One region of the Gottfriedia sp. S16(2024) genome, then DNA from elsewhere that is predicted to be linked to it. Evidence: predicted binding sites of a transcription regulator. Region 1 holds the regulator's gene; each other region holds the start of a gene.
What was found. Region 1 encodes Rex, which represses fermentation and respiration genes when NADH is low (regulators of the CRP and FNR family bind a similar motif). Its sites were predicted from a motif close to TTGTGAAATATTTCACAA; they were not measured.
Positions count from the first base shown of each region.

Region 2: AB1282_RS22795 (L-lactate dehydrogenase) is a predicted target of Rex. The motif match lies at 6,295-6,312, and genes of this name have one in related genera.
Region 3: AB1282_RS21660 (YwiC-like family protein) is a predicted target of Rex. The motif match lies at 3,517-3,534, and genes of this name have one in related genera.
Region 4: AB1282_RS08595 (formate/nitrite transporter family protein) is a predicted target of Rex. The motif match lies at 4,772-4,789, and genes of this name have one in related genera.

Region 1 covers NZ_JBFLUO010000001.1:991,686-1,000,012, reverse strand. The annotation lists gene tsaE (tRNA (adenosine(37)-N6)-threonylcarbamoyltransferase complex ATPase subunit type 1 TsaE) at 1-160, shown strand, start outside; gene tsaB (tRNA (adenosine(37)-N6)-threonylcarbamoyltransferase complex dimerization subunit type 1 TsaB) at 141-833, shown strand; gene rimI (ribosomal protein S18-alanine N-acetyltransferase) at 843-1,295, shown strand; gene tsaD (tRNA (adenosine(37)-N6)-threonylcarbamoyltransferase complex transferase subunit TsaD) at 1,292-2,314, shown strand; gene AB1282_RS04565 (ABC-F family ATP-binding cassette domain-containing protein) at 2,532-4,457, opposite strand; gene AB1282_RS04560 (redox-sensing transcriptional repressor Rex) at 4,619-5,245, shown strand; gene AB1282_RS04555 (CPBP family intramembrane glutamic endopeptidase) at 5,286-5,957, opposite strand; gene groES (co-chaperone GroES) at 6,233-6,517, shown strand; gene groL (chaperonin GroEL) at 6,577-8,202, shown strand.
Region 2 covers NZ_JBFLUO010000001.1:4,720,723-4,729,049, reverse strand. The annotation lists gene AB1282_RS22830 (MFS transporter) at 1-154, shown strand, start outside; gene AB1282_RS22825 (peptidoglycan D,D-transpeptidase FtsI family protein) at 257-2,425, shown strand; gene pstB (phosphate ABC transporter ATP-binding protein PstB) at 2,629-3,477, shown strand; gene phoU (phosphate signaling complex protein PhoU) at 3,501-4,154, shown strand; gene AB1282_RS22810 (sugar phosphate nucleotidyltransferase) at 4,292-5,278, shown strand; gene rpmG (50S ribosomal protein L33) at 5,364-5,513, shown strand; gene AB1282_RS22800 (5-formyltetrahydrofolate cyclo-ligase) at 5,626-6,189, shown strand; gene AB1282_RS22795 (L-lactate dehydrogenase) at 6,389-7,336, shown strand; gene AB1282_RS22790 (M15 family metallopeptidase) at 7,452-8,198, shown strand; gene AB1282_RS22785 (YqgQ family protein) at 8,310-8,327, shown strand, end outside.
Region 3 covers NZ_JBFLUO010000001.1:4,512,979-4,521,305, forward strand. The annotation lists gene fdhF (formate dehydrogenase subunit alpha) at 1-563, opposite strand, end outside; gene AB1282_RS21650 (MFS transporter) at 560-1,738, opposite strand; partial or broken gene AB1282_RS21655 (Mrp/NBP35 family ATP-binding protein) at 1,928-2,650, shown strand; gene AB1282_RS21660 (YwiC-like family protein) at 2,739-3,458, opposite strand; gene AB1282_RS21665 (tautomerase family protein) at 3,640-3,822, opposite strand; gene AB1282_RS21670 (2-keto-4-pentenoate hydratase) at 3,829-4,599, opposite strand; gene dmpG (4-hydroxy-2-oxovalerate aldolase) at 4,615-5,634, opposite strand; gene AB1282_RS21680 (acetaldehyde dehydrogenase (acetylating)) at 5,665-6,546, opposite strand; gene AB1282_RS21685 (2-keto-4-pentenoate hydratase) at 6,561-7,337, opposite strand; gene AB1282_RS21690 (aldehyde dehydrogenase) at 7,368-8,327, opposite strand, start outside.
Region 4 covers NZ_JBFLUO010000001.1:1,827,323-1,835,649, reverse strand. The annotation lists gene AB1282_RS08620 (acetyl-CoA C-acetyltransferase) at 1-255, opposite strand, end outside; gene AB1282_RS08615 (3-hydroxyacyl-CoA dehydrogenase/enoyl-CoA hydratase family protein) at 277-2,658, opposite strand; gene AB1282_RS08610 (YuzL family protein) at 2,907-3,047, shown strand; gene AB1282_RS08605 (proline dehydrogenase family protein) at 3,224-4,141, opposite strand; gene AB1282_RS08600 (DUF2573 family protein) at 4,330-4,593, opposite strand; gene AB1282_RS08595 (formate/nitrite transporter family protein) at 4,859-5,662, shown strand; gene AB1282_RS08590 (GDSL-type esterase/lipase family protein) at 5,778-6,596, shown strand; gene AB1282_RS08585 (ABC transporter ATP-binding protein) at 6,589-7,506, shown strand; gene AB1282_RS08580 (ABC transporter permease) at 7,532-8,327, shown strand, end outside.

The DNA.
Region 1 (8,327 bases):
AGAATGGGCTCATTTAATTTCAGATTACTTACCAAATGAATTCTTAAAAATCATAATAACTCATGAAGAAAATGGTAGAATGATTACTTTTATTCCAAGTGGATCTAGGTATGAATTTATTTGTAAGGAGTTAATAAACAATGACCGTTTTAGCAATTGATACATCGACAAATGTTATGGGGATTAGTCTAATAAAAGATCAATCAGTTATTGGCGAAACGATAACATTTATTAATAAAAACCATTCTGTCCGATTAATGCCAGCAATTAGTACTTTAATGGAAGAATGCAATATAAAACCAAAGGAACTATCTAAAATAGTAGTTGCAAAAGGGCCAGGCTCTTATACAGGTGTACGTATTGGTGTCACTGTGGCTAAATCATTAGCTTTCACTTTAAATATTCCAATTATCGGTGTATCAAGTTTGAAGGTATTGGCTGCTAACGGGCGCTATTTTAATGGATTAGTTTGCCCATTATTTGATGCAAGACGTAATTTATTATTTACAGGTCTATATGATTTTAGAGGGCAGGTTACTAATGATGTATTAGAAGACTGCAATATTGACCGAAGTATCTGGATTGAAAAGCTTAAATCTTATAATGAACAAATCTTATTTATTGGTAATGATGTATCTATACATAAAGAGTTTATTATTGAGCATTTAAAAGATAAAGCTGTCTTTGCAAAAGAGAGTTTGAATAACCAAAGACCAAGTGAACTGTTTACATGTAGCTTAGAAGAAAAAGAAGAATCAGTTCATAATTTTGCACCAGAATATTTAAGATTATCAGAAGCAGAAGCTAATTGGCTAGCTAGCCAAGAAAAGTAGGAGGATAATATGATCTCATCGGTTGCTTTTCGTAAAATGAAAGAAGAAGATTTAGATCAAATAGTAGAAATTGAAAAACAATCATTCCCTACACCCTGGACATATGATGCTTTTTATAATGAATTATATTCAAATCAATTTGCCAATTATATAGTGGCTGAAGTTGATGAGAAAATAATTGGTTATTGTGGATTATGGGTGGTCATAGACGAAGGACATATTACAAATATAGCTATTTTGCCAGATTATAGGGGAGTAGGCCTTGGTGAAAAGTTACTTCGAGCGGTAATGGAAACTGCTAAAAATCTTGGAGCTGATACATTAACATTAGAAGTAAGAGTATCAAATCATGTAGCAAAAGGACTGTATCAAAAGCTAGGATTCCAAGATGGTGGTATTCGAAAAAGCTATTATACAGATAATTTTGAGGATGCATTAGTTATGTGGGTGAATTTGAAATGATAAATGAAAATTGTTTAATTCTTGCTATAGAGACAAGCTGTGATGAAACTTCAGCAGCAGTTGTTAAAAATGGAAATGAAATTTTAAGTAACGTAGTAGCTACTCAGATAGATATTCATAAACGTTTTGGTGGAGTTGTACCTGAAGTTGCATCACGATTGCATGTTGAGCAGATAACTTTGGTAATCGAAGAAGCTATGAAGCAAGCACAGGTAGAATATGAAGATCTAGCAGCCGTTGCTGTTACAGAAGGTCCAGGGCTTGTAGGAGCGTTACTAATTGGGGTAAATGCGGCAAAAGCAATTGCATTTGCACATGGATTACCGCTTATAGGAGTTCACCACATTGCTGGTCATATTTATGCTAATCAACTAGTACAGCCTCTGCAATATCCGCTATTAGCCTTAGTAGTTTCTGGTGGACATACTGAGCTTGTCTACATGAAGGAAGATGGCATCTTTGAGGTTATAGGTGAAACAAGGGATGATGCAGCAGGGGAAGCTTATGATAAGGTCGCTAGAACACTTAAATTACCTTATCCAGGTGGTCCTCACATTGATCGACTAGCGCAAGAAGGAAATGCAACTATTCCTTTTCCTAGAGCATGGTTAGAAGAGGGTAGCTATGATTTTAGTTTTAGTGGATTAAAGTCAGCAGTTATTAATTATATGCATAATGCTGAACAAAGAGGCGAGGAAGTATCACCAGCTGATGTCGCAGCAAGCTTCCAAGAGAGTGTAATTGAAGTAATTGTTTCAAAAACAATTCAAGCTGCAAAAGAATATAACGTTAAACAAGTTTTATTAGCCGGCGGAGTGGCAGCTAATAAAGGGTTGAGAGCTACATTACAAAACGAGATGAATGCTTTGAGTAATATAGAATTAGTTATACCACCACTATCACTTTGTACTGATAATGCTGCAATGATTGGCGCTGCTGCATTTATCCGTTTAAAACAAGGAAAACTAGGTAATTTGGCATTAAACGGGAATCCAGGCTTGGATTTAGAGAATATGTAAGAAGTACTTATTCACAGTTTTTTTATAAAATGTGGATAAGTACTTTTTATTTGTTAAAAACTTATTAAACTATGTGAACAAAAATGTGAATAACATTGCTGTATATCTGTGGATAATGTGTATAAACCTGTGTAAAAGCTAAATTGTAATTGAATATATGTGGATAAATATGTAGATAAGTAAAAACGGATAGCAAAAAGCATATCCGTTTAATCAATTATTCTTGTAAGTTCTCCCATTCTTCCATTAGGTCTATTAACTTAGCTTCGAAATCATTTTTCTTATTTGTTAATTCCTGTACTAATTGAAAATCACCGTAAACTTCTGGCTTACATAATTCTAGTTCGATCGTCTCTATATCAAGCTCATACTGAGATATATTACTTTCAATTTCCTCTATACGTCGCTGAGTTTGACGAAGTTTTTTCTTTAATTCTTTGTCTTGTTGATAATCAGAAATTGGCTGAGAGGATTGTTTAACTTGTGTTAATGTAGCCTCCTTTTCTGCTTGTTCTTTTTCGAATGCTTCGTTTTTCTTAAATTGGTAATAGTCATAATCACCCAAATAAATTGATAATCCTGCTTTTGCTAGTTCAAAAGTTTTTGTGGATAATCTGTTCATAAAGTAACGATCATGAGAAACGAATAAAATTGTTCCAGGGTAATCTAACAAAGCATTTTCTAATACTTCTTTACTATCTAAATCTAAGTGGTTAGTAGGCTCATCAAGAATTAGAAAATTAGCTTTTTTCATCATAAGTTTAGCCAATGCTAATCTTGCCTTTTCTCCACCACTTAAAGAGGTAACATTTTTAGTTACATCATCTCCAGAAAATAAAAAGTTCCCTAATATTGTCCGAATTTCTTGTTCGGGCTTTAATGGATAATCATCCCAAAGTTCGTCTAATACTCTCTTATTGGAAGTTAGTTTTGCTTGCTCTTGATCATAGTAACCAACCGAAACATTTGCCCCAAAATCAATCGTTCCCTGTAATTTTTCTAAGTCTCCAATAATCGTTTTAAGTAATGTCGATTTACCAACACCATTTGGACCGACTAATGCGACACTATCGCCTCGATTTAGTACGAATTTCATTGTCTGATCAATTGTTGGGATCCGGTCATAGCCAATAAATAAATCTTGTACAGACAACACATCATTACCGCTTTGTTTTTCAATTGAAAATGAAAAATTAGCTGAAGATTCATCTCCAAGTGGCTTGTCTAATCGTACCATTCGATCTAATTGTTTTCTTCGACTTTGGGCTCTTTTTGTAGTTGAAGCACGCGCAATATTACGCTGCACAAAATCTTCAAGTTTATTGATTTCCTCTTGTTGTTTTTCGAACTGTTTTAACTCTTGTTCATATTGAGCTGCCTTTAGATCAAGATACTTACTATAATTACCAACAAAACGTTGATGCTTATGATTAGATATTTCATAAACAATATTAACAACTTGATCAAGGAAATATCGATCGTGGGAAACGATTAATACTGCACCAGGATATGACTGTAAGTAGCGCTCTAACCAACTAAGAGTGTCAATATCCAAATGGTTAGTAGGCTCATCCAGAATTAACAAATCAGGCTTCGTCAATAATAGCTTACCTAATGCCAGTCTTGTCTTTTGTCCGCCGCTTAACGAAGAAATTTTTGTTTCGTAATCTTCATTACTAAAACCTAAACCACTAATAATTGAACGAATATCTGCTTCAAACTGGTAACCACCGTTTTCTTTGAAAGTATATTGAAGATGATCATATTCATTCATAACCTTGTCATAAACGGCTTGGTTAGAATAAACATCCTCTCTTGTCATTTTAACTTCTAATTTTCTCATATTGTCTTGCATCTCTACTAAATGATTGAAAACAGAATAATATTCTTCCCAAATCGTTTGATCGCTTTGTAAACCAGTGTTTTGGGCAAGGTAGCCTACAGTAACATCTTTAGGTTTATTTATTTCACCGCCATCATAGGATATTTCACCTGCTATGATTTTCAGTAATGTAGATTTTCCAGCACCATTACGTCCAACAATGGCAACTCGATCACTCGTTTGAACTTCTAATTTTATATTTGAAAGTATAATGTCACTACCAAAATACTTTGAGACATTATTTACTTGTAAAAGAATCATGGATAACACCTCATTGCAAAATTTTTTATCTATGTAACTGTAGACTGTCAAAATTCTTAAATATAGTGTATATTTTACATTAGAACAAGTACTTTATTACTAAAATAAAGTCAAATTACACACCATAGTAAAAAGAATTACAGTAAGTGGGGGATTAAAAAATGGATTCGGAACAAATTAAAATTCCACAAGCTACTGCTAAACGTCTACCTTTATATTACCGTTTTATAAAGAATTTGTCTTTATCAGGTAAACAAAGAGTTTCTTCAGCAGAGTTAAGTGAAGCAGTAAAGGTAGATTCCGCTACAATCAGAAGAGATTTTTCTTATTTTGGAGCACTCGGTAAAAAAGGTTATGGCTATAACGTAAATTATTTATTAACTTTTTTCTCGAAAGCGCTTAACCAACATGAAGTTATGAAAGTTGCATTAATTGGTGTTGGTAATTTAGGAACTGCATTCTTACACTATAATTTTATAAAAAATAATAATACTAAAATTGAGATGGCATTTGATATTGATCCAAATAAAATTGGTACTGAAATAGGTGGAGTACCCGTTTATAATCTAGATAATCTAGAGGACGTTATGAATGAAGATATTCAAATCGTTATATTAACTGTTCCTGCACCTGTGGCTCAATCAATAGCTGATCGATTAAATGGAAAAAATATTAGAGGAATTTTAAATTTCACACCTGCCCGAATTAGTGTACCAGAACATATTCGCATTCATCATATAGACCTAGCAGTTGAACTGCAAACATTGGCATATTTTTTACAACAATAAATTCATATTAAAATAAAAACCCCCAAAAATTTGGGGGTTTTTAATGTAAATTGATCTGCTGAAAAACGACAAAAGAGTTCATTAACATATGTGTTAAGATTGGAACCATAATTGAGTTTGTTCGTTTATACAGGTAACAAAATACAAAACCGATTAGAAAGTAAGATAAGAAGAAGGGTATGTCTCCGTGCATAAGCGAAAAAATCGCTGAACTAATCCCTGCAGAAATAATAAATGGTAAACGATTATAAAGTCTTTTAAAAATGATTCGACGAAAAATAATCTCTTCTAAAATTGGTGCAACTAGACTTGGGATGATAATAAAAGCTGGATTAAGCTTAGCAATGTTTATGATATTCTGAGTATTTTCTGAGCCTTTATGTAAATCAAATACATAAATTAAAATTAAATTACAAACAATTTGAGTTAGCATTGTTATGAAGTAACCTAAAATAACCCAATTGATTATTGTACGATAATTAGTTTTTAGATTCTTTATTCCTTCATAAATGGGCTTATGTAATAAGATAAGTATAATAATTAACCCAGTTACGAAACTAATACAACCCCATAATGCCACCGCTTCAAGAGAAGCTGTTTTCTGATCCACTCCAACGTATAAGTTACTATTTAATAAATAGGGCACCCCAATAACCGCTGAATACTGAAGAACGACATACGTTAATAAAATCCACAAATCTCTAGTTTTCAATACGATAGCTCCTTTGTGTTGATATTTTTCATAACTCAAAGGTTTATAACAACACGTACATTATTTTACGCGTTTCTTTTGTTTCTTAAAAGAAATTTTCACTTTTTATTTTACTTTTGATTGTAAAGAAAAAAACTTATTAAATTTCGACAAGAAAAGTGCCTGCTTCGGACTTGCAAAATTTTTTGATATTATTTAAACTAATAATTGTGTTAGCACTCAATATACATGAGTGCTAAAAAATAATGATTTGATTATTGAGGAGGTATTTACACATGTTAAAGCCATTAGGTGATCGTGTTGTAATTGAGCTTGTTGAGTCTGAAGAAAAAACTGCTAGTGGTATCGTGTTACCAGGTAGTGCACAAGAAAAGCCACAAGAAGGCAAAGTTGTTGCAGTAGGTACTGGTCGAGTACTTGAAAATGGTGAGCGCGTTGCTTTAGAAGTATCTGTAGGTGACCGCATTATCTTCTCTAAATATTCAGGAACAGAAGTTAAGTACGGTGGTACTGAATACTTAGTACTTCGCGAAAACGATATTCTTGCAATCTTAGGTTAATAAAATAAAAATACTTAAATTAAAAAATATACTTTTTATATTATAAGGAGGTCATTTTCATGGCAAAGGACATTAGATTTGGTGAAGAAGCACGTCGCGCAATGTTACGTGGTGTAGACGCTTTAGCTGATGCTGTAAAAGTAACTTTAGGACCAAAAGGACGTAATGTAGTACTTGAGAAAAAATTCGGTTCTCCATTAATTACAAATGATGGTGTTACAATCGCTAAAGAAATCGAATTAGAAGATGCATTTGAAAATATGGGTGCAAAATTAGTTGCAGAAGTTGCTAGCAAAACAAATGATGTTGCTGGGGACGGTACAACAACTGCGACAGTTTTAGCGCAAGCTATGATTCGTGAAGGTCTTAAAAACGTAACTGCTGGTGCAAACCCAATGGGTATCCGTAAAGGGATCGAAAAAGCAGTTGCTGCAGCAATCGAAGAATTAAAAACAATCTCAAAACCAATTGAAGGTAAAGAGTCAATCGCACAAGTTGCTGCAATTTCTTCAGCGGATCCAGAAGTTGGACAATTAATTGCTGAAGCAATGGAGCGCGTTGGTAACGATGGAGTTATTACTCTTGAAGAATCAAAAGGTTTCACTACTGAGTTAGAAGTAGTAGAAGGTATGCAATTTGACCGTGGATACTCTTCTCCATATATGGTTACAAATTCAGAGAAAATGGTTGCTGAATTAGAAAACCCATATATTTTAATCACAGATAAAAAAGTAACAAACATTCAAGAAATCTTACCAGTACTTGAGCAAGTTGTTCAACAAGGTAAACCACTATTAATCATTGCTGAAGACGTTGAGGGTGAAGCACAAGCAACAATCATCGTAAATAAATTACGTGGTACTTTCAATGCAGTTACTGTTAAAGCTCCTGGCTTCGGTGACCGTCGTAAAGCAATGTTAGAAGATATCGCGATCTTAACTGGCGGTGAAGTGATTACAGAAGAATTAGGATTAGATCTTAAAACAACGAACATCACTCAATTAGGTCGTGCTTCAAAAGTTGTAGTAACAAAAGAAAACACTACAATCGTTGAAGGTGCTGGTGAAACTGAAGCAATCCAAAGACGTATCGGCGTAATCCGTGCTCAATTAGAAGAAACTACTTCTGAATTTGATCGCGAAAAATTACAAGAGCGTTTAGCTAAATTAGCTGGTGGTGTAGCAGTAATCAAAGTTGGTGCTGCAACTGAAACTGAATTAAAAGAGCGTAAATTACGTATTGAAGATGCATTAAACTCTACTCGTGCTGCAGTTGAAGAAGGTATTGTAGCTGGTGGTGGTACTGCATTAATGAGCGTATACAATAAAGTAGCTTCAATCGAAGCAGAAGGTGACGTAGCAACAGGTATTAACATCGTATTACGTGCACTTGAAGCTCCAGTTCGTCAAATCGCTACAAATGCTGGTCTAGAAGGATCAGTAATTATCGAGAAATTAAAAAGTGCGGAAGTTGGCGTTGGTTTCAATGCTGCTAACGGACAATGGGTAAACATGATCGAAGAAGGAATCGTTGACCCAACTAAAGTTACACGTTCTGCACTTCAAAACGCAGCATCTGTTTCAGCAATGTTCTTAACAACTGAAGCAGTAGTAGCTGACATCCCTGAGAAAAATGCTCCTGCAATGCCTGACATGGGCATGGGCGGAATGGGCGGCATGATGTAATAAAGAAAAAACCCTTGAGAAATCAAGGGTTTTTTTTCGTCTAAAATCTTAAAAATCTTAAAAAGCTTAATCAAAATAGCCCTGGTCTTGCAAAAAAAGTAAGTAATTAAAAGCCAATTTAGTTA
Region 2 (8,327 bases), 3.7 Mb from region 1:
AAATAGTGGTAGAATGTTTTCAATTGCAGTTTTCATTGTATGTACTAAATTATTTCCACCAGAACAATTTATTCCTTTATTAATGTGTATATTTGGTGCAGGACACTTTTTGGTCTATTTCGTAATGAGGAACTTAGAATATAATCATGCTTAAGTATTGTCACTAAATTGTCAAAAACTTAGCAGTGATTCTTTTTCCGAATCATTAAAATATTAATATGTAGAATTAGTAATTGTAGAAAAAAGAGGAGAGAAAATGAATAAGCCTAAGAAATATAAAATCACATTACCCACACGACTAAATACACTATTTTTTCTTGTGTTTGTCTTATTTTCTTTTTTAATTCTAAGATTAGGTGTCGTACAAATTGTTAAAGGTGAAGACTATAAATTAGAATTAGAACGTACAGAAAATATGACCGTCGATCAAGCTGTACCAAGGGGGAAAATTTTAGATCGTTACGGAAAGGTTGTAGTAGATAATACGCCTTTACGTACAATTACGTATACTAGAAAAAAAGGGACATCTTCAAGTGAGTTATTAACAATGGCTACAAAGTTAAAAAGTTATCTTAAGATGCCAACTAATAAAATAACTGAACGAGATCGAAAAGATTTTTGGTTATTAACTAACCCTGAAGAAGCAAAAAATCTAGTATCAAAAGAAGAAGATAAAACACTAAAAGCTCAATATAAAGATGATGACGCTGGATACAATAAGGCTTACTATAATTTACAGCTTGATAAAATTACTGTAGCTAATATCAATTCATTTAATGCAAATGACCTGCAAATACTTGCAATTTACAAGCAAATGAGTGCTGGTTATGCACTAACTCCACAAACGATTAAAAGTGAGAGAGTTACTCAAAAAGAATATGCAACAGTTAGTGAACATTTGGACGATCTTCCAGGTGTAGATGTAACGACAAACTGGGAAAGAAAATATGTTTATGGTGATACGTTCCGAACAATTTTAGGAAATATTACTTCTGAAAAAGAAGGTTTACCTGCTCAAAATGTAGATTATTATTTAGCACGTGGTTATGATCGTAATGATCGTGTAGGAAAAAGTTATATCGAAAAGCAATATGAAGATGTTTTACGTGGTACAAAAGGTAAGGCACAAAATGTTATTGATTCAAATGGCAATGTTGTTGATACGAAAGTGATTACAGAAGGGGAACCTGGAAGTGATTTAATGCTATCAATTGATATTGAACTTCAAGGTAAGGTTGATAAAATAATAAAAGATAGGCTTTTACAAGCAAAAGCAACGTCAAATGGTCGATATTTGGACCGTGCATTTGTTACGATGATTAACCCGAAAACGGGTGAAGTTTTAGCAATGTCAGGAAAGCAAATTGTTAAAGACAAAAAGACAGGAAAAAATAAAGTTGTAGATTACGCAACTGGAAATCTTACTTCATCTTATGAGATGGGTTCAACTGTAAAAGGTGCAACTCTTTTAACTGGTTATCAAACTGGGGCAATTACTCCAGGACAAAGGCAATTCGATACACCGATTAAAATTGCAAGTACACCAGTAAAAGCGTCATATAAAAACTTCGGATGGATTAATGATTTAGATGCTCTAAAGTATTCATCAAACGTTTATATGTTCCGAACAGCTATGGCTATTGGACATGCACATTACGTAGAGAATAAGCCTTTAAATATCGACGTAAAAGCGTTTGATACATTCCGAAACAGTTTCAGTCAATTCGGGCTTGGTGTTAAAACTGGAATTGATTTACCAAATGAAGCAATTGGATTTAAAGGTGTAGACAAAAGCCCAGGTTTCCTACTAGATATGGCGATTGGGCAATATGATACTTATACACCACTTCAATTAGCTCAATATGTATCTACAATCGCAAATGGAGGTTACAGAATTCAACCACATGTTGCGAAAGAATTGAGACAACCTTCAATCGGCGAAGATACTGGTGTCATTAAACAAGAAATTAAACCTAAAGTATTAAACCGTATTGATATGAAACAATCATACATCGATCATGTTAAACAAGGTTTAATCAAAGTATATAATGAGACTGGTGGTACTGCTCACAAATACTTTACAGGTGTAGACTATAAAATAGCCGGTAAAACAGGTACAGCACAATCCGTATACGACGGTCCAGATCGTAAAAAATACAATGGACCAGTAAAAACTTATAATGAAACATTGATGGGATATGCTCCATATGATGATCCCGAAATTGCCTTTGTAGTAGTAGTTCCTTGGTTACAAACTGACCAAGCGCCAGTAAATAAATACATTGGCCGAGATATTATGGATGAATACTTTAAATTGAAAAAAGAAAGACAATCAATTTATAATGACGAACCAAAAGACATTTTAGATAACCAAGACAATCAAGGCACTCAAGATAATCAAAACACTCAAAATAGTAATCAATAAGAAGAGAAGGGGTTAAACCCTTCTCTTTTTTATTTGGAAAACTCCTTTTTTACACCTTTCCTTCAGCTTCTGAACTTATTTACATAATCTTTACATTCGGTTAAAACAGGTTTAATAGTTTGAGAATATGATTATTATGTAACGTATTACTGAATTTAAACGATTATAAATTTTTTTATCAAAAATAGAAAGCTTCCTTTAGGATGAGAGGGGATCGAAAAGTTATGACAATGACATTAAATAGAGAGAATACAATTAAAAACGATGATATTGAAGAGACAAATACAAACGTAAAAAAATCAATTGTTTATGATACTCAAGATTTGAATTTATGGTATGGACAAGATAAAGCATTAAAAAATATAAATTTAAGTATTTATGAGAATGAAGTTACTGCAATTATTGGACCTAGTGGATGTGGTAAATCGACTTATTTAAAAACGTTAAATCGTATGGTTGAATTAGTTCCTTCAGTTCGTACGGAAGGGAAGATTCTTTACCGCGAACAAGATATTTTTGATAAAAACTATCCTGTTGAAGAATTAAGAACGCATGTAGGAATGGTATTTCAAAAACCAAACGTATTCCCTAAATCAATCTGGGAAAATGTTGCATATGGACCAAAAATACATGGTATTAAAGATAAAGCTACATTAAACCAGATTGTTGAAAAAAGTTTAAAAGGCGCAGCAATTTGGGATGAAGTTAAAGATCGTTTACATGAGAATGCTTTTGGTCTTTCAGGGGGGCAACAACAACGTTTATGTATCGCGCGCTGTCTTGCAATTGAGCCAGATGTCATTTTAATGGATGAGCCTACTTCAGCACTTGATCCTATTTCAACTTTAAAAGTTGAAGAGTTAATTCATGATTTAAAGAAAGATTTTAGTATTATTATTGTTACTCATAATATGCAACAAGCAGCCCGTGTTTCTGATAAAACTGCTTTCTTTTTAAGCGGTGAAGTAGTTGAGTTCTCAGATACAAATAAACTGTTCTCAACACCTAAAGATAAACGTACTGAAGACTACATTACTGGACGATTCGGATAATAGAAGGGAACAGGTGAAAAGAGATGAGAAATCAATTTGAAGCAGACTTAAAATCATTACAAGAAATGATTATTGAATTGGCTGAGAAAACGAAAAAAGCAGTTATTAAAAGTATGGAGGCATTTCGTACTGAAAATATAGAATTAGCTTTAGAAGTAATCGATGAAGATGATCGCATCAATAAATTAGAAAAAGAAGTGAATGAATTAATTTTAGTAATTATTACAAGACAACAACCAGTTGCTGTGGACTTAAGAAGAAATTTAACGGCTATTAAGATTGCTCATGATCTTGAACGAGTGGCAGATTATGCAGTAAATATTGCAAAATCGACAATTCGTATACGTAGTCGTCAAGAAAACTTACCATTAGAGAATATCGAAAAAATGCATGAACTTGGCTTAGAAATGTTAACAAAAGCTTCAGAAGCATACCGAACAGAAGATTTACAAGCTGCTAAAGAGATTGGTGAAATTGATGATCTCGTTGATGAACTATATGGAACAACTGTTAGAACTCTAATGACAAGTATTGCAAATTCACCTGAGCATGTATCCAATATCATGCAAATGGCATTTATTTGCAGATATCTTGAAAGAATTGCGGACTATGCAACAAATATTGCAGAGAATATTTATTATTTAGTTAAAGGGAAACATTATTTATTAAATCAATAAATATAAGACGATCGTTTATAACAGTCAAATATGTTAAAAGGGTGTTCAGACAAAATTTACCTGAATGCCCTTTTGTCATATTTGTGTAATATAAAGCATACTTCTTTAACTAGTAGAAGATATTGAGGTGGTAATAAATGAAGGTTGTTATTTTAGCTGGAGGATATGGTCAAAGACTTTTACCAATTACTAACAACATTCCTAAGCCACTATTACCAATCGCAAATAGAGCGGCAATTGAACATTTAATATTACATTTAACAAGACTTGGGTTTAATGAATTTATCATTCAGCTTCATTATATGTCCCAAGCAATAATAGAGACGATTAATGCAATGAAATTAATAAATGTTTCAATTGATTATATTATAGAAGAAAAAAGTTTAGGTTCAGCTGGTTGTTTAAGACTGTCTAAGCATTTTCTTAATGACCCCTTTCTATTAGTGAATGGTGATATTTTATTTGACGGTGATATTAGAGATGCAATTAAAATTCATTTTGAAAGTAAAAGTAAATTTTCTATGTTTGTAAAACAAGTTGATAAATGTGGATCATACGGAAATGTAAAAATAAAAAATGGACAAATAATCGATTTTATTGAAAAGCCGAATGAAGGTAGTGAAATTAGTAAATTAGTTAATACGGGAATTTATATTATGAATCCTGAATTATTAATTCAAATTCCAGAAAATCGTTATTTTGACATTAGTAATGATCTAATACCTTTAATGTTAAAAAATAATATCGGTTTAAATGCTTTTCATTTAGAAGGTTATTGGATTGATTATGGGACACCTAGAAGGTTTGCAAAGCTGAACGTAGATTGGATTGAAGAGAAATTAAACTTACCTATTCCTGCTGTTCAAATTTTACCTAGAATCTTTTTAGGTGAACATGTAACGATAAATAATAATGTTAAGATTGTTTCTCCCGTTATAATTGGGAATGATGTTACGATTGAAGAGAACTGTGTAATTGGCCCATATGTGTCGATTAGTTCAAATATTCGAATCGATCAAGGGAGTGTATTACATCATCAAGCTGTCTTTCAAAAATATACTCTGAATTATGAGAATAAGTTTGTACATAATTCAATAAAAAAAATTTCAAAAGAAATACATTGAATCAATAAAAACTATGGAAATTATCGCGAAAGAATGTTATTATATACAAGTCTGATTATGTCACTATGTCAGGAGGGAAAATAAAATGCGCGTAAATATTACATTAGCATGTACAGAATGCGGAGATCGTAACTACATCACTACTAAAAATAAACGTAATAACCCAGACCGTCTTGAGCTTAAAAAATATTGCCCAAGACTTAAAAAAGTTACAGTTCATCGCGAAACAAAGTAAACAGTAGGAATTTTCCTACTGTTTTTTTTATATTTAAATACTTATAATTTTAATTAGAATACATTTTATTAAACTCTTGAAAATTTAATCCTGACCTAAGGAGGACATTATTATGAAAAAAAAAGAAATTAGAAATTCTATGATGAAAAACTTGAAAAATATTTCAGTATCGGACCGAGAAGAAAAGTCAAACCAAATTATTGAAAAATTATTAAGCACAGAACAAATGAAGAATGCAGATATAATAGCAACAACAATGCCAATGGAGCATGAAATAAATACTAAGTATTTAATAACTGCTTGTTGGAAAATGAATAAATCAGTTGTTGTGCCTAAATGCAATCATGAAACTAGAGAAATGCATTTTTACAAAATCAATTCCTTCGATGATTTAAAGAAGGGGTATTTTGGAATACAAGAGCCAATTGAAGAAAAATGCGAGGAAATAAAGAAAGAATTTATTGATTTAATCATTGTTCCTGGCGTAGCATATACAAAAAATGGTGAAAGACTAGGATATGGTGGTGGTTATTATGATCGCTACTTAGAAGATTATAATAAACAACTCCTAGCCTTAGCTTATGACATTCAAATCATTGATGAACTACCGACAGAAAAACATGACATTATAATGCCGTTGGTTTTAACAGAATCAAGAATCATAAAAGCGATTTAATAAGTGTATAATGTGACACGATTTGTTTGAAAATAGGTAAGACTTAATTAGAGTAATTCAACATTGCACACAATGTATTTGTATACGACTAATATTGTAACAAATTTGTAAAAAGTTTCACAAACTTTGAGTGGAAATACATATATAATATAGAAGTCCCAGTTACTTACACTTTTATAACACAAATGAGGTGGATATTATGTTACACAAAGAAATAAATCGTGTCGCACTTATCGGAACAGGCGCAGTTGGAGCTAGCTATGCTTTTGGTATGTTAAATAAAGGTGTTGCCGAAGAATTAGTTATGATTGATTTAAATAAAGATAAAGCAGAAGGGGACGCAATGGATTTAAGTCATTGTCTGCCTTTTGTAGATTCTAGAACAAAAATTTGGGCTGGAGATTACAGTGATTGTAAAGATGCGAGTTTAGTCGTCATTACGGCTGGAGCAGCTCAAAAACCAGGAGAAACTCGTTTAGATTTAGTTGCAAAAAATTGCGCTATTTTTAAAGGGATCGTTGGAGAAATTATGGCTTCAGGATTTGACGGTATCTTTTTAATTGCCACAAATCCAGTAGATATATTAACTTATGCAACTTGGAAATTTTCAGGATTACCAAAAGAAAGAGTAATCGGATCTGGAACAAGTTTAGATACTGCGCGTTTTAGATATATGCTTGGGGATTATTTTAATGTTGATGCAAGAAATATCCATGGATATATTATCGGTGAACATGGTGACAGTGAACTACCAGTTTGGTCTAAAACAAATGTTGGTACCTCACCAGTACACCATGTATTAAAGAAAAATCCAAAATACAGTCAAAGAGAGCTTGATGAAATCTTTTTAAATACACGTGACGCTGCATATCACATTATTAAGAAAAAAGGTGCAACATACTATGGAATTGGAATGGGCTTAGTTAGATTAACAAAAGCAATTCTAAAAAATGAAAATAGTATTATTACGGTTTCTGCATATTTAGACGGACAATATGGAGAACACGATATATATATTGGTGTTCCAGCAGTAATTAATCGTGGTGGAATTCGAGAAGTTGTTGAACTAGATTTGAATGAATTAGAGCAACGACAGTTTAAAAACTCCGTAGACACATTAAGAAAAACGATGGAACCTATTTTATAAATTGTACAACTAAGACCTCTTTCTATTGAAAGAGGTTTTAGTGTATAGATTATTTGAAAAATATGCCATTTTTTTATATTGTTAAAGTAACAAAAAAGATGTTAGGGAGGTAATTTTGAAAAAGATAAATGGGAAGTACTATTGGGTTTTAATAATATTTATCATAATTATTATTGGACTAGCTCTATTTTTTAGAAATCAAAATTACTTCAATCATCAGAAGACATCACTGAAATTTCCGAATTACGATTATACAGCAGTAGAAGTTGAGGATGGATTATTAGCTGTAAAGAATCCTACATCTAATTTAGTATTAGTTAATAAAGAAAGAAAGCTACCAGATGGGTATGAGCCACCGGATTTAGTTTATCCGATTGTTCCTTTACATGGTGTAAACAAAGATAAGACATTAATGAGGAAAGAGGCAGCTCATGCTTTAGAAAAATTATTTGAAAGAGCAGAAAAAGATGGCATAAAGCTTACTCCAGTGTCAGCATATCGCTCTTTTGATCGACAAAAAAGCTTGTATAATTATTATGTACAAATTCATGGTGAAGATTGGACGCAATCTTTTAGTGCTGTTCCTGGTACAAGTGAACATCAAACTGGTTTATCAATAGATGTATCATCTCCAAACTTCGGTAACAAGCTTGAACAAGCATTTGGAGAAACGATAGAAGGAACTTGGCTTGCAGACCATGCACATGAATTTGGATTTATCATTCGTTATCCAGAGGACAAAGTAAAGATTACAGAATACAATTATGAACCATGGCATATAAGATATATCGGAATAAAATACGCTACATATCTCTATAAACATGATTTAGCTTTAGAGGAAGTAATGAAGCCTAAAAAATAATTATAAATGCCTATAAAATTAATGGTTTGTTTGGTATCTCACATTGACGAGTAATCGTTTGCAACTTATACTTATTACATGTTTAGAAAGATAAAATAATAGGAGTTAAGTATGAAATCCGTATATGAT
Region 3 (8,327 bases), 3.5 Mb from region 1:
CCTGCTATAAAGAAACAATCGGTATGTTCTAATTCTGGCCACGGTAGGGTTGAACCTCTATCGGTTCCGAGTGTCTTAAGGAATCCACCTGCAGCTGAGCTCATACAGAATCGACCATTGTAATCGATAAACCTTGTACCGAGACCAACCCTCGCATATTTACCTACCAAATAGCACTTTTCATTCGTCATAGATACCCCACCAAAAACAGATAAAGCATCTCTCCCACTTTCTTTTTGGATCCGTTTAAAGTTTTCTTCTATCAGGTCTAGTGCTTCTTTCCAAGTAGCTTTAACAAATTCACCGTTTTTCTTAATAAGTGGTGCAAGGATTCGTTCATCGTGCTCAACAGTTTGGTATGCTGTTACTCCTTTTGGACACATTTTTCCTCTTGTAACTGGCCAGTCATATCTCGGCTCTACCCCAACTATCTTTCCTGATTTCTCATTCACACGTATATGCATTCCACACTGCATTCCACAATAACAACAATGAGTAGTAATTAATTTTTCTCCTGGTTTTTGAAGGTTTTTAACACCTTCTTTGACGATGTATTGGCTCATTCTTCACGATCCCCTTTGTTATATTGATTAATATCTTTTTGAACTTCCTCTGGAAAATGATAATAGTCATCAGATCTCTTTTTGCTAAAACCAGACATTTGAATTCCATTTAATGTAGAGATTGGATCACTGCTTTTAAGATGTGGCTCTGAATTTAGTTGCTTCATGACCCTAATTCTTCTTCGACATGGTAAACAATAGTCTGAGAGATAACTTCTATCTTCAAGTTGTAAATCAAAGCTTTGGGCAGATAATATATCTTTTACATCGCTAATTTGATCATCAGAACTATAGGGTGTCCCACATCTTTTACATGGCCTCGTATCTACCCTAAGTTCTTGTTGATAGTTCATTGGAACTGCTGTTGCTAATGGACGGATCGGTAAATGAAATAGCTTTCCGAATGGAAAATAGATCAGTAAAATTACGACTGTCAATTGGTGAATAAGTGTTAAGTAATGATGCATCCAACCATCTAAAAGTACATATGAAACAGTTAATAGAAGTCCTGTCACGGTTACAGCTAGTAGTAAATATAAAGGTAATAAATCAAATTCAGCTCGTTGTGTCACCTTCACATCTTGACTCATAATTCTTCTTACGATTGCCATGATGACACCAACAAGAACCATACTAGCTGTAATGTTTAACCCGTTGTAAACCATTTCAGCGAATATACCGTGTGCTGCCATTGTAATTGTATCTACACCCATAACGACAATCGTGTATGTATTTGGATCAACGAGCTCAAAGTGCATCCAGCCAAATGTCAAACCAAAGGTGATTGCAAAGGAACCAATGCATCCCCAAGAAATTAGTAAATGCTGTACACCTCTGTAAATACCCCTTTTAAAGATAAATTTCTGTAAGAAAATATTTTCTAGCGCTGTCTTGGTGATCGATATTAGATTACGTTTTTTTCGAGAATTTTCTTTTAAATTTTTCAAACTACGCCTTATAACTTGATGTGTTGCCGGCCTGATAAGCCATGCAGACATCCTGATCGTTAAGCCTACAGCAAAAATGAGCGAAGAAATAAAATAGCCCATTAATGCCATATCGAAGTGTAAAAATCGGTCTGTTCCAACCCACGTTGTAAAGAGTAGAAGCAAAATAATAAAAAATGAATACATACTGATTTTCGAGTAAAATGAGCGCTCGAGGGATTTTCTCATCTCATGTTCAACCTCCATGTGACTTTTTTAACATCGAAGTGCCTGATAAATTGATAAAATTGGGTACATGATGAAGTCTTCTTCTTTGTCATAATTGTACAGAAAGACTGTATCCAAGACTGTGAAGTACATCACACAATAGACCCTTAAAATTTAAAAAGAGGTGTGAACATGTTATCAGGTAATGTAATCGCTATAACAAGTGGAAAAGGTGGGGTTGGTAAGTCAACTGTAGCGGCAAATCTTGCAGTTTCACTTGCGAGACAAGGAAAAAGAGTTGCTTTAATTGACTTAGATATTTATGGATTTAGCATTCCTAAAATGATGGAAATCGACATCAGTCCAAAAACCTTTAACGGAAAAATCATCCCTGTGGAGTCACACGGAGTAAAAATTATTTCGATGGGTTTTTTCATCAAAAACAACGATCCAGTCGTTTGGAGAGGCCCTATGTTAGGAAAAATGGTTGAGCATTTCAGTAAAGATGTCATTTGGGGAGAATTAGACTATTGCATTCTAGATATGCCTCCAGGGACCGGTGATATTGCACTTGATATGCATCACACCATTCCTCAAAGTAAGGAAATCATTGTCACCACCCCTCATCAAACAGCATCAATTGTCGCCGAGAGAGCAGGTACGATGGCCCAAAAAGCAAATCATGAAATTCTTGGAGTAGTTGAAAATATGTCTTATTTCCAACCTATAGATCGTTCTGAGAAGTACTACATATTCGGAAAAGGAGGTGGCGATTTATTAGCCGATCGATTAGGAACCGAAGTACTCGCCAAACTACCGATTGAGGAAGTTATCGAGAATTCTACTACTCCGTCCATATACGAAGAGAATAGTAGATTATTTCATCATTATAAAGAGCTAGCTAAAACTATTAATCAGAAAATTAACACTTAAAATGATGTTATAATGGATTAAAATAGCGACTTCAATTAGCAGAAGTCGCTTTTGTATGTTGAACCTTTGGATTATAAATGAACTAAATCTACAAAAACAGAAAACTAGTTACCACTAAGAATATGACAAAATTGATAATCTCAATGATCCCTAATTGCATAATAGTAAGTTTTTTATTGTACAAAGAAATTGCTCTTATCAAACTAGGAGCAAAAGGGAGAATCCAAAGCCAAGACTCTTTTAAAGTAAAAATAAATAATAGAACGATAAAATGGTATCCCCACGAATACCAACGAAATCTCTTATTCTTTTTTTCTCGAATCATTGATTTCACAAAAAATGTACTACCTAAAAAGAACAAAAATACGAAGAGTGCTACACTCCAGCCTTCGCTTGTAAGTGCACCCTTCCCTATATAAAAACTAGCCAATCCACCTATACAAAAAACACCAATCGCAACCATGTCATTCGTAAAGGCTCGTTCGTTTTTTCTCTTAACGAAATATATGTTTAATAGAAAGAATGGAAGCATAGCTAGACCGAAGTATATCAATCTCCATTCAGCAAACATAACGAGTGCTAAAAATACGAATGAAATGAAAAAATAACCTAACGCCCAATAAAAATAAAATGACACTTGTTTTCCTTTAATCACCATAATTAATGGATAGGTAGCAAGGTATAGAAAAAACCAGCCTATAAATAAAGGGATATGAATTAAACGAAATGAACTTGCGGCAACTCCAAGTATATATGGAATTAAAAGCATTGCCCAAGCACCGTGTTGGTTTGGAACTACTATTTTCACAATATAGCACCCACTTTCCTTATTATTCTTACATCATACTCAAACGATTATGGGTTTTCTGTGATTAAGTTCACTATCCTTTTTATGTTTGAGAATTTCATAAAGCCCCATTTACTTTAATAGAGCCTAAAATATAAAACTATTCCCAACAAGAAAAAAGCCCCTTAAAAAAGGGACTTTTTTACTCATCCTTTGCAACTCCACCAACGGACCAATTTTCTTTTTCGAATTCGTTTATTAAAATTCTTACTTGTGCTGGCTGAACATCCAATGTACGACATACAACTTCATTAATTTCTCTCATTAATTGCTTTTTTAATTCTGGACTTCTTCCTTCAATCAATTGAATTTGAATGATTGGCATATTGTATTACCTCGTTACCTGTAGTTCCATTGTCTCGATTCCATCAAATCGTGCTTCTACACTATCGCCCTCTTCAACATGGATCGCTTCTGTAATTCCACCCGTTAAGATAATCATCCCTGGTTCAATTTGTTCGCCGTTTTTACTTAGCATCTGCACCAACTTTACGACGGATTCTACTGGATGATCTAGTACATCAGAACTTACACCACTTTGTACTTTTACGCCATTTTTGTATAATTCAACATTAACTTCATCCCAAGAAGTATATGTAGGTGAATATTGTTGTTTACCAATAATAAATTTTGATGAAGATGCATTATCTGCTACTACATCTGTTAGCGTAAATGAGAAATTTTTATATCGACTATCAATTACTTCTAATGCAGGTACAATATACTCAGTTGCTTCCCATACATCTTTTGCTGTTACATCCTGTCCAAATAATGGCTTGTTGATCATAAATGCTATTTCTGGCTCAACCCTCGGATGGATTAAACCTTCCATCTTTAATTCTTTTTCTTCTAATTCCATCGATTTTGTTAAGCGTCCATAAATCGGCTCGTCAACATTAACAGATTTTTGTTTAGCAATACTTGTTAGTCCCATTTTCCAACCAATTAATGGATCACCATTTTTAATCGCATTATCAATACTTAATTTTTGAATTTCATAAGCATTATTAACGTTTAATTCTGGATGTTCAATCGTAATTTTATCCATTTCTAGACCGTTTTTTTGGTGCATATATATTTTATTCGCGATTTCAGTTATCATAAAACCCGTCTCCTCTCAAAAAACAGACAATTTTTTATTTGCTAACATACAAGCAACTTCTTGAATCATATCCTCTTGCCCACCGACTACTTTTTGTTTTCCTAATTCAATTAAGATATCTCTTGCATCAACATTCCATTTTTTAGCTGCTCGATTAGCATGTAATAGAAAACTAGAATACACTCCTGCATAGCCTAAAATTAGACTACCTTTTGTAATCTCTTGTGGTGTTTGAAGAATTGGCGCAACGATTTCCTCTGCTAAGTCCATCATTTTATAGAAATCAATTCCTGTCTTGATTCCTAATCGTTCTAACACTCCAATTAACACTTCAGTTTGTGTATTTCCTGCTCCAGCACCTAAGCAACGTACGCTGCCATCAATTCTAGTAGCTCCTTCTTCAATCGCTACTAGTGTATTTGCCATCGCTAGAGAAAGATTATTATGTGCATGGAATCCAACTTCAATATCAAGGGACCCTCGTAAAGCAGCAATACGGTCTTTTACTTCATGTGGAAGAAACGCACCTGCAGAGTCAACCATATATACAACGTCCGCACCATAACTTTCCATCAATTTGGCTTGTTCTACTAATTTTTCAACTGGTGCCATATGGGACATCATTAAAAAACCAACAGTTTCTAATCCAAGCTCTTTAGACATAGATATATGTTGTTTCGAAACATCAGCTTCAGTAACATGTGTAGCTATACGAGCCATTTTTGCTCCGATTTTTGCTGCCGTTTTTAATTCATTTACTGTTCCAATACCAGGTAATAGTAAGACAGCAATCTTTGAATGATTACATGAATTTACCGCTGCTTCGATCAATTCAAATTCATTCGTTGTTGATAAACCATATTGTAATGAAGAACCACCTAAACCATCTCCATGTGATACTTCAATAAAAGGCATTTTTGCATCATCAAGAGCCTTCGCAATTCGAACGACTTGATTTACTGTATATGAATGAGCAATTGCATGACTTCCATCTCGAAGTGCTACTTCAGTTACAATGACTTCTTTTCCAAACATTGCACTCCCTCACTTTCTTTAAGCACTTTTTTAAACAGTTTTTACAACTTCATATTGTGCAATCTCTTCTGCTACTCTTACTGCTGATGCAGTCATAATATCTAAGTTTCCTGCATAGCTAGGTAAGTAGTCCCCTGATCCTTGAACTTCTAAATATACAGTTATAGTTGAACCATCTATGATTGGATCCATTCTTAAACGGTATCCTGGAACATACGCTTGAACCTTTTTCACCATTTGTTTAACGGAATGAATCATGCTTTCATGGTTAAAATCTTCATTCGTAACTTTACAATAAACTGTATCTCTCATCATAATTGGCGGTTCTGCTGGATTTAAAATAATGATTGCTTTTCCTTTTTTAGCTCCACCAATCTCTTCAAGTCCTCTAGCCGTTGTTACAGTAAACTCGTCGATATTAGCACGTGTACCAGGACCGGCACTTCTTGAGCTAATTGTTGCAACGATTTCTGCGTACTCAACTTCGGCAATTTGACCTACCGCATGAACGATTGGGATTGTTGCTTGCCCACCACATGTTATTAAATTGACATTCCTTTCGACTATATGTGAACCTAAATTGACAGGTGGTACGACAAACGGCCCAATTGCCGCTGGCGTTAAATCGATCACGCGCTTCTTTAATTCACCAAGTACTTTTGCATGATGAAAATGAGCTTTTGCAGAAGTCGCATCAAACAATAAATCAGCCAGTTCTTTTCGTTCAATGAAACCTTGAATACCATTATCGATTACTTCAACTCCTAATTCCTTCGCACGGTTTAACCCATCAGATTCTGGATCAATTCCGATCATCGTTGTTAATTCTAGAAATGGATTATTCTGTAATTTCATCATTAAATCTGTTCCAATATTCCCCGAACCAATGATTCCGACTTTTAATTTATTCATAATTACCACCTCATTTATTTAAATGAAATCGAGACTTCACCTAGTAATGGAAACTTCGCAGTAAATAAGTCCCCAGCATTTGCATTAATTGCAGCTGACAAAGCTCCTGATAAAATAATTTCTCCTGCATTTAGCGAGATTCCAAATTCACTTAATTTATTGGCTAACCATGCTACACAATGAATTGGGTTTCCTAGCACTGCTTCTCCCTTACCTGAATTCATCAATTCTTCATTACGATATAATTCCATCGCAACATTCGGTAAGTCAATTTCCTTTACATCAAAACGCTCATTGCCAAGAACAAATAAGCATGATGAAGCGTTATCAGCTACTGTATCCTCTAATCGAATTTTCCAATTTTCGATTCTACTATCAACTACCTCTAATGCAGGTACAATATAATCTGTTGCATTAACTACATCCTCAAATGTAATATTTGGCCCGATTAAATCCTTTTTTAAGACAAATGCAATTTCAGCTTCTACTTTTGGTAAAATCATATTTGCAACTTGAACTTCACCGAAATTAGGAATATTCATATCTGTTAGTAAGTGACCGTAATCTGGTTCATCTACTCCTAATAACTCCTGCATAGCAATTGAAGTTAAGCCAATTTTTTTACCGATAATTTTCTGCCCTTTTTTCAATTTTTCTTCAACATTTGTTAATTGAATTTGATAGGCTTCTTTTTCAGTTAATCCAGGAAAAATCTCAGTTAAAGCTTTTATACTTACTCCACTCTCTTCTGCTTCTTGTAGCAGAATCGTAAGCTCGTCTACACTAGTAATCTTCACTTTCTTTAGCCCCCTTTTTAATTCTTATAATTTAATCGTGATATTCGATAATTCACTATAAAACTCAAAGCTATGAATTCCACCCTCGCGCCCTAAACCGCTTTGCTTCATTCCTCCAAATGGTGTACGTAAATCTCTTAAATACCAAGTGTTCACCCAAATAATTCCAGCTTCAATTTGATGAGCAACACGGTGAGCTCTGCGTAAATCATTTGTCCAAATTGTAGCTCCTAAGCCATAATGAGTATCATTTGCCCATTCAATCACTTCTTCTTCCGAATCAAAAGGCATAACTGTTACGACTGGACCAAATATTTCTTCTCTTACACATCTAGAATCACGGTTTAATCCTGTAATGATTGTCGGTGAGATAAAGCATCCTTTTTCAATTGATGCTGGTCTACTGCCACCCGTTAAAATAGTTCCGCCTTCTTCTTTTGCAATCTCGATATAAGATAATACTTTTTCGAAATGTTCTTTACTAATTACCGCACCCACTTTTGTGCCTTCTTCAAACGGATCGCCAATTTTTAATTCCTTTGTTTTCGCGACAAATTTATCAATAAATTCATCAAAGATTGATCTCTGAACATAAATTCTAGATCCACATAAACAAACTTCTCCTTGATTCATAAAAGATGATTTTAAAGTTGTTTCAATCACTTCGTCTAAATCAGAATCAGCAAAGATAATGTTTGGATTTTTTCCTCCAAGCTCAAACGATAATTTTTTTAACGTTGGAGCTGCCGCCTTCATAATTGCTGTACCTGTTTTTGTTTCACCAGTAAATGTGATTGCATCAACATCGCTGTGCTCTGTTAAAGCTGAGCCCGCCGCATTTGCTCCAAATCCGTGTACAACATTCACAACTCCGTCAGGTACGCCTGCATCTTTACAAATTTCAGCTAAAACTGTAGCTGTCATTGGTGTCCATTCTGCCGGCTTCATAACCGCTGTATTGCCAGCCGCTAAACAAGGTGCAAG
Region 4 (8,327 bases), 840 kb from region 1:
TGTAATTCCTGGAACTGAATGCGGTAATCCAGCTAGTGCCCCAATATTGCGCGCCATGTTGAATCCTTGCTCAGCTTCCGGGGATGAGCAACCAAAAATAATATCATCGATTGGACCATCGTAATTTCCTGCACGCTTTAATGTTTCTTTTACAACTAATGCCCCTAAATCATCTGGACGAACTGTTGCTAGTGATCCTTTTTTCGCTTTACCTACAGGTGTTCTCGCACCCGCTACAATAACAGCTTCTCTCATGTTCTTCCCTCCATCTTTAGATTAATTACGTAACGGTTTTCCTTTTACAAGCATGTGTTGCATACGTGCTTGAGATTTCATTTCAGAAATTAAACTTAAAAATGCTTCACGTTCAATATTTAATAAATACTCTTCGTCTACTAACGTTCCAAATGGTACTTTTCCACCTGCAATTACATAAGCTAATTTCTTAGCAATTGTTAAATCATGTTCACTAATATAGCCAGAATAGTACATTGAGTTTGCACCAGCTAATAAAGTTGCATAACCAGACTCACCAACTACTGGTACTTTTTCACGAATTGGAGCGCTATAACCTGCTTCATATAACTCAAGTACTCGTTGTTTTGCTTCATAAATTAAATGATCTGCATTAAATACTTTGCGATCTTCATGATTTAAGAAACCATTTTCAAATGCTTCTTGTGCAGAAGTCGATACTTTTGCCATTGCGACTGTTTCAAATACTCGATTTGCAAGACCTTGTAGATCAAACTCTACACCTTCTGGGAACTGTTTTAATTGTTTAATGTAAAGCTCTTTACTACCGCCCCCACCTGGGATTAAGCCTACTCCAACTTCTACTAAGCCCATATAAGTTTCAGAAGAGGCAACTACACTAGCAGCTGGTAAACAAATTTCAGCACCGCCACCTAGTGTCATACCATAAGGAGCTACAACTACCGGTTTATCTGAGTACTTAATTTTCATCATTGCTTGTTGGAATCCTTTAACTACCATTTCAATTTCAAAATAGTTATCATCTTGTGCTTCCATTAAAATCATTGCTAAATTGGCACCAACACAGAAGTTTTTAGCTTGGTTACCAATAACTAAACCTTTAAAATTTTTTGAAACTTCATCAACTGCGAAATTAATCATTTGCGTAATATCCATACCAATTGCATTGCTCTTTGTATGGAATTCTAAACATGCAACTCCATCTCCAAGGTCAATTAAACTCGCACCTGAATTTTGTTTAATCATTCGACCTTGTTCTTTTAAAATACTTAATTTTACTTCTTTATCATTTCTTACTAACTCTTCAAATTGACCATTATGATAAAAGCTTGTAACTCCATTGTCTTGCTTATAAAATGTTTCATTACCACGATCGATCATATTCTTAACCCAATTCGGTACAGTTAAGCCTTCACTTTCCATTCGTACGACCGATTTAGATACACCAATTGCATCCCAAATTTCAAATGGTCCTAAATCCCAGCCAAATCCCCACTTCATTGCTTGGTCAATTCCGACGATGTTATCAGAAATTTCACCAGACAATTCAGCCGAATAAACTAATACCGGACTAATAATGCTCCATAAGAAGTTACCTGCACGATCATCAGCGTATACAAGCGCTTTCAACTTATTCGCTAAGCCTTTAACTTGTTTGATGCTTTCAGTTGAAGCTGTTTTCAAGCTTTTTCTTTCTCCATATTCAAATGTGCTTGGATCTAATTCTAAGATTTCTTTACCTTGCTTTAAGAAGAATCCTTGCCCAGACTTACTTCCAAGCCAATTACGATTAGCCATTTCCTTCATAAATTCTGGAACTTTAAATACTTCTTTCTCTTCACCTTCTACTAGCTCATAAACATTGTTTGCAACATGGATAAATGTATCTAATCCAACTACGTCCAATGTACGGAATGTAGCACTAGAAGGGCGCCCAATCATTGGACCAGTAATTGAATCAACTTCTCCAACACTGTATCCGCCTTTTAGCATTTCTTGTACAGTTACAAGTAATCCATATGTTCCGATACGGTTTCCAATAAAGTTTGGAGTATCTTTTGCTAATACAACGCCTTTACCTAAAACGTCTTCTCCAAAACTTTTCATAAATGTAAGTACTTCTTCAGATGTATGTTTAGTAGGAATAACTTCTAATAATTTTAAATAACGTGGTGGGTTAAAAAAGTGAGTGCCTAAGAAATGTTTCTTGAAGTCATCTGAACAGTCTTCAGACATTGCTTCAATTGAAATACCTGATGTATTTGAGCTCACGATTGAGCCTGGTTTGCGGTATGCATCAACACTAGCTAATACTTGTTTTTTGATTGCTAAATTTTCAACAACTACTTCAATAATCCAGTCAACTTCGCTTAAACGACTCATGTCATCTTCAAAGTTACCTGCTTGAATTAACGTTAAGTTTTTCTTAGATGCAAGAGGAGCTGGCTTTTGTTTCAATAATTTCTGAATAGCCGTTTGACTAAATCGATTACGAAATTCTTTGGAGTCAGTAGAAAGACCTTTTGCAGCATCTTCCTCAGATAGTTCTCTTGGGACAATATCAAGTAATAACGTTGGAATACCTATGTTTGCCAAGTGTGCAGCGATACCAGATCCCATCACACCAGAGCCGAGTACAGCGGCTTTTTTAATTTTTTGGATCATATGCATTTCTCCTCCTCATATCTTGAATGAATACTCATTCACTTTCTGGATAAAACAATCCATTATCAATGAGCCCTCTTCTTCCACTATATGATAAATTCTTATTTTTCGCAATAAACAAAAAGTTCAAATTAATAAATTTTATTTATGATCTAAATTCCTCCCTCTGCTTTTTTTATCACACTCCATTTTTTACTAATAAGTTTATTTAAATAGGTTAGTCTAAGAAATGGAGGTGATAAGATATGAAACGTGAAAGAAATCCATCAAAGGGTGGAGTTAGTGCAGCAAGTGTTCAGGGTAATGCAAGTCATGGAGATCAAAGAGAAGAAAAAGGTAGACAAAGTAACAATCAGCAGTACGGTAAAAAAAATATGGGTCAGTAAGCTTTTTTCGCTCAAACTTAATAATAAAGCTAGGATCTTGCTGATTTAAACAATTATATGAATAATGTTGTTTTACTAATAACTTACTTATCACAAAAAAATCCTGTATAAAGAGAAAAAGGCTGACTAAAAAGGATCCTCACTCAATCCTTTTTAGTTAGCCTTTAATTTTAGAATTATTTACTGAACATACCTTTTAATACGAACGCCACGTTAGCAGGACGTTCTGCAAGACGACGCATAAAGTATCCGTACCAGTCAGTACCATAAGGAACATAAACTCGCATATTATAGCCTTCTTTAACAAGCTCTAATTGACGCTCTGTACGAATTCCGTATAACATTTGGAACTCAAATTGATCGTTTGGAATATTATGTTCTTTTACTAATTGTTTTGTGTACTCAATCATTGCTTCATCATGTGATGCGATTGCAGTAAAGTTACCGTTTAATAAGTGCATTTTAATGATTTTTTTGAAGTTTTCATCCACATCTTTTTTCTCTGGGAATGCTACTTCAGCAGGCTCTTTATAAGCACCTTTTACTAAACGTAAATTTGGTTTTAAGCTGTTTAAATCTGTAATATCGTTTTCAGTTCTGTATAAATAAGCTTGGATAACTGTTCCGATATTATCGTACTCAGATCTTAATTGCTTAAAGATACGGATTGTTTTTTCACAACGAGTGAAATCTTCCATATCAATTGTAACGAATACACCATTCTTTTTAGCTGCCTCTAAAATACGACGCATGTTTGATAAAACTAACTCGTCAGAAATATCAAGACCCATAGAAGTCATTTTTAGAGAACATTGTGAATTTAAATTTTCTTTTCCAATCGCTTCAATTGCTTCGATACAGTGATCAGCCATTTCATTTGCTTCTTCAACCGTGTCAACGAATTCCCCAAGATAATCAATTGTTACTTTTAAATTCTTTTTATTTAAGTCCTGAATAACTTTTGTAGCTAAATCGATTGTTTCGCCTGCAACAAAACGTCCTGCACCAAATCTTAGGCCATATTTTTTAGCCATTTTAGTTAAAAACTTATTTTTAGACATAAATAAAAAAGCATTCTTCATAACTTGTTCCATTACTCTACCCCCGAAATTAAACTTTACTTTTCTCTCTATATAGTACTAATGTATCATCTATTGAAATTTGTTAAAACAATTATTTAATAATTTGTCGAATTTTGTTTATTGAAAAATGTATGCCCTTACTTAATATTATATTATCATAATTTATATATGTCGTCATCTTTGAAAATTATGGATAAAGATTATTGCTTATTTTTGTTAGCCATAGCTTCTCTATGCTGGTCATTTAACGTTTTAATCTCTTTTATTAAATTAACAACTTCTTCTTTAGCTTGAGGATATGTATCATTCCAATGTTTTACTAATGCCGGCATTGATTTTGATATGTATGTATACATAACCCACTTTTCCACTTTTGCTTGTTTTTCCTCTGACCAATCTCCTAATAACAATTCCGTATATTTTTTTAGTAACGCATCAAATTTTGCTTCAAACTCATTTTCCAATTGAAATCACCTCTCCATTTTATTATTAAGTTTTCAAAATCCAATTTGAATCTTTCCTTTTTTTACCTAAACCTGTTTACTATGAAATTATATTATATCTTCAACCAGTAGTAAGATGATTATTAAAAAATGTAAAGTAAAATTAATAAATAGTATCTAACTTATTCAATTTCATAATTTGTTCATAATTTCACAAACTCGTAATCGTATTTTGTTTGTATACTATGAATGTGTTAATCAAAGAACGCATAGGGAGTGAAAACATTTGGAACGAGATAGTATCCAATATTGTATTGACTTAGCTCTTAAAAAAAAGAAAATACTAGATCAAAGCTTAGTTAAATATTTAACACGCGCTGCTTTAGCTTCTATTTATATAAGCTTTATTCTCATTGTTTGTTTAAAATTAGCAGAATTATTTAGATTACAAAGTTCACCATTTACATCTATAGCTTATCCATTCGTTTTCGCTACAGCATTAGTTATGATTATCTATGGTGGTGGAGAGTTATTTACTAGTAATACGATGTACTTTACGTTTTCAACTTTAGCTAAAAAAACTTCAAAACTAGATTTAGTAAAAAACTGGATCGCATGTTATTCAGGCAATATTCTTGGAGCATTTATTTTTGCAATTATTTACTTTTTAACAGGTTTAGCAAAAGATTTTCCTGCCGATCATTTTCTAACTGGTGTAGTCGACCATAAAATTCACGCTTCATTTTTCCACTTATTTTTTAAAGGTGTTTTATGTAACTGGCTTGTCTGTCTTGCTTGTTTTTTACCAACTAGATTTAAAGATGATTTAGCAAAAATGTTACTGATTTTTTTATTAGTATTTGCGTTCTTCTTCTCTGGTTATGAACACAGTATCGCAAATATCGCAGTCTTTACATTATCCTATATTATGCCGCATGATGTAGCCTTTACGTTTGGTGATGTATTGCATAATTTAATTCCAGTTACAATTGGAAACATTATTGGTGGTTCAGTTGGTGTCGGAATGGCATATTACTTCTTAAATAATGAACGAAAATTAGAAGTAAAAGAATTAAAACGTGTTTCGTAAACCTAATTTACCTGTCCTCTTTTTTTGGAGGACAGGTTTTTTCGTGCAAATCTAATTTTATTATGGTAATAATGATTTTATAATGAAAATTTTTCCTTTTTTGGTGGTGTAAAATTTGAAATACAATAATTTTGTTCGGTTGATCATGTTCATTTCATTACTATGTTTCCTTATATTATCATATGGCTTCGTGAAAGGTGCTTATACTGTTTTAAATCCTCAAAAAAGCAAACTAATTGTGAATAATAATACACAGAAAAATAATCAAAATGACAGTGTTCACAAAAACAATAAACTGAAGATTGTTGCATTAGGAGACTCACTTACGCGTGGTGTCGGTGATGATGAGGGAACAGGTTATGTAGGAAGAATAAAAACCATTCTTCAAAAAGAGTATAAACAACCAACAACAATCACGAATTTAGCTGTTAGTGGCGCAAAAACATCAGATTTACTTAACGATATAAAGAAAAAAAATATCCAAGAAACGATTGGCTCTGCGGACATAATCGTTCTTTCCATTGGAAGTAATGATTTATTTCCTGGCGCTAATCAATTAAACGAACAATTTTTAAAGACATATCGTCCAGATGAAAAAACGTTCAAAAATAATCTACAATCAATTTTTAAACTAATACGTCAAAAAAATCCTACAGCATCTATTTATGCATTTGGTTATTATAATCCATTTCATAATGTTCAAGGTTTAGATGCATCGTCAAGCTTTGTATCGAGATGGGATAATCTACTCGAATTAGCGGTACTTCAAACTAATAATGCATACGTCATTCCTACATTCGATTTATTTTTTAATGAAGAAAAGAAATATTTGTACACTGACCATTTTCATCCAAACAAAGACGGTTATATTGAAATGGCAAATCGCTTAACTAGTAAAATAGGAAGTCAGCTTCGAGGTGAGTCGAATGAATAAAGTTCTTAAATTAGATGGTGTTACAAAAAGCATTAAAGGAAAAGTACTAGTCGATAAAATTTCATTTGAAGTGTATGAAGGTGAAGTGTTTGGCTTTCTAGGTCCAAATGGAGCTGGAAAAACAACAACGATTCGAATGCTAGTCGGATTAATCAAACCAACAAAAGGAACGATTGAAATCGCTGGTTATCCAGTTAAAACGCATTTCAAAGAAGCGATGCGACAAATTGGATGTATTGTAGAGAATCCAGAATTATACGGATATTTAACCGGATGGGAAAATCTAAATCAATTTGCGAGAATGTTAGGAATTAAAGATGATAAAAAAATAAGCGAAGTTGTAAATTTAGTAAAGTTAACTGAGCGGATTCATGAAAAGGTAAAAACATATTCACTCGGAATGAAACAAAGATTGGGGATTGCTCAAGCATTACTTGGAGGCCCAAAACTTCTTATTTTGGATGAACCAACTAATGGATTAGATCCTGCCGGTATTCGTGAATTACGTGAATTTATTCATATGCTTGTAAAAGAGCAAAATATAAGTGTATTTATTTCAAGTCATTTATTAAGTGAAATCGAAATGATTTGTGATCGAGTAGGAATTATAAATAAAGGCAAAATGGTTAGAGTTTCAACAGTTAAAGAATTAGTAAAGGAAGCGGCTGAAAGAGTTGAATGGAGAGTTTCTCCATTACAAAAAGCGCTAGATTTATTAAAAAAGGATTCTACGATTCAAGATATCGTAGTAAAGGATGAACTTATCCTATGCCGAATGTCGCCTCTCAAAATTAATGAGGTCATTCAACATTTCGTAGCAGAAAATATACAAGTGAATGGCGTTAAAACAATGTCTGAAACATTGGAAGATTTATTCATGGAAATGACTGGAGGCGAAGTTCGTGGCTGAACTAATTAGACTCGTCTTTAACGAAATTGAAAAAATGGTAAGGAAACGAAGAATACTTGTTATCTTTTTCATTTTAGCAGTGCTAATCCCTATTTTTGTTTATGCTCAACTACAGCAAACTGAAGAAACAGTTAAAAGACTTGGTACTGATAATTGGAAAGTAGCACTTCAACAAAAAATAGTCGACCAACAAAATAGATTAAACTCATCAGGAATACCTGAAGAATGGAAAAGTTGGTTAAAGGTTCAAATTGATCAAGAGCAATATTATTTGGATAACGATATAAATCCTACTACGCCTGGTGCTCCTACATTTATACGAAAATTAATTGAACAAAGTATTGGGTGGCTACTTCTACCATTATTGGTCATGGTCATCACAATCGATATTATTTCTGGTGAGCGAAGCGACGGTACGATAAAAATACTACTAACCCGCCCCATCAAAAGATGGAAGGTTTTACTTAGTAAATACATATCAATTTGTTTATTAATCTCTTTTCTTCTCGTTCTATACGGTGTATTAGCATATGTCGTTTCAGGATTTGTTTTCAGCTTTAAAGGCTGGTCAGTACCTGTGTTAACAGGATTTGTCATCAAAAATAACCAGCTATTAACTGATTCCGTTCAACTGATTCCCCAATGGCAATACATCATAATGGCATTTGGACTTGCTTGGTTTGTCTGTATTATTATTGGAACTCTTTCATTTATGGTATCGGTATTAGTTCGAACTACACCCGCTGCAATGGGCATTATGCTAGCCGCTTTAATAACAGGAAGCGTCCTAAGTGGACTAGCTACATCATGGTCAGGGGCAA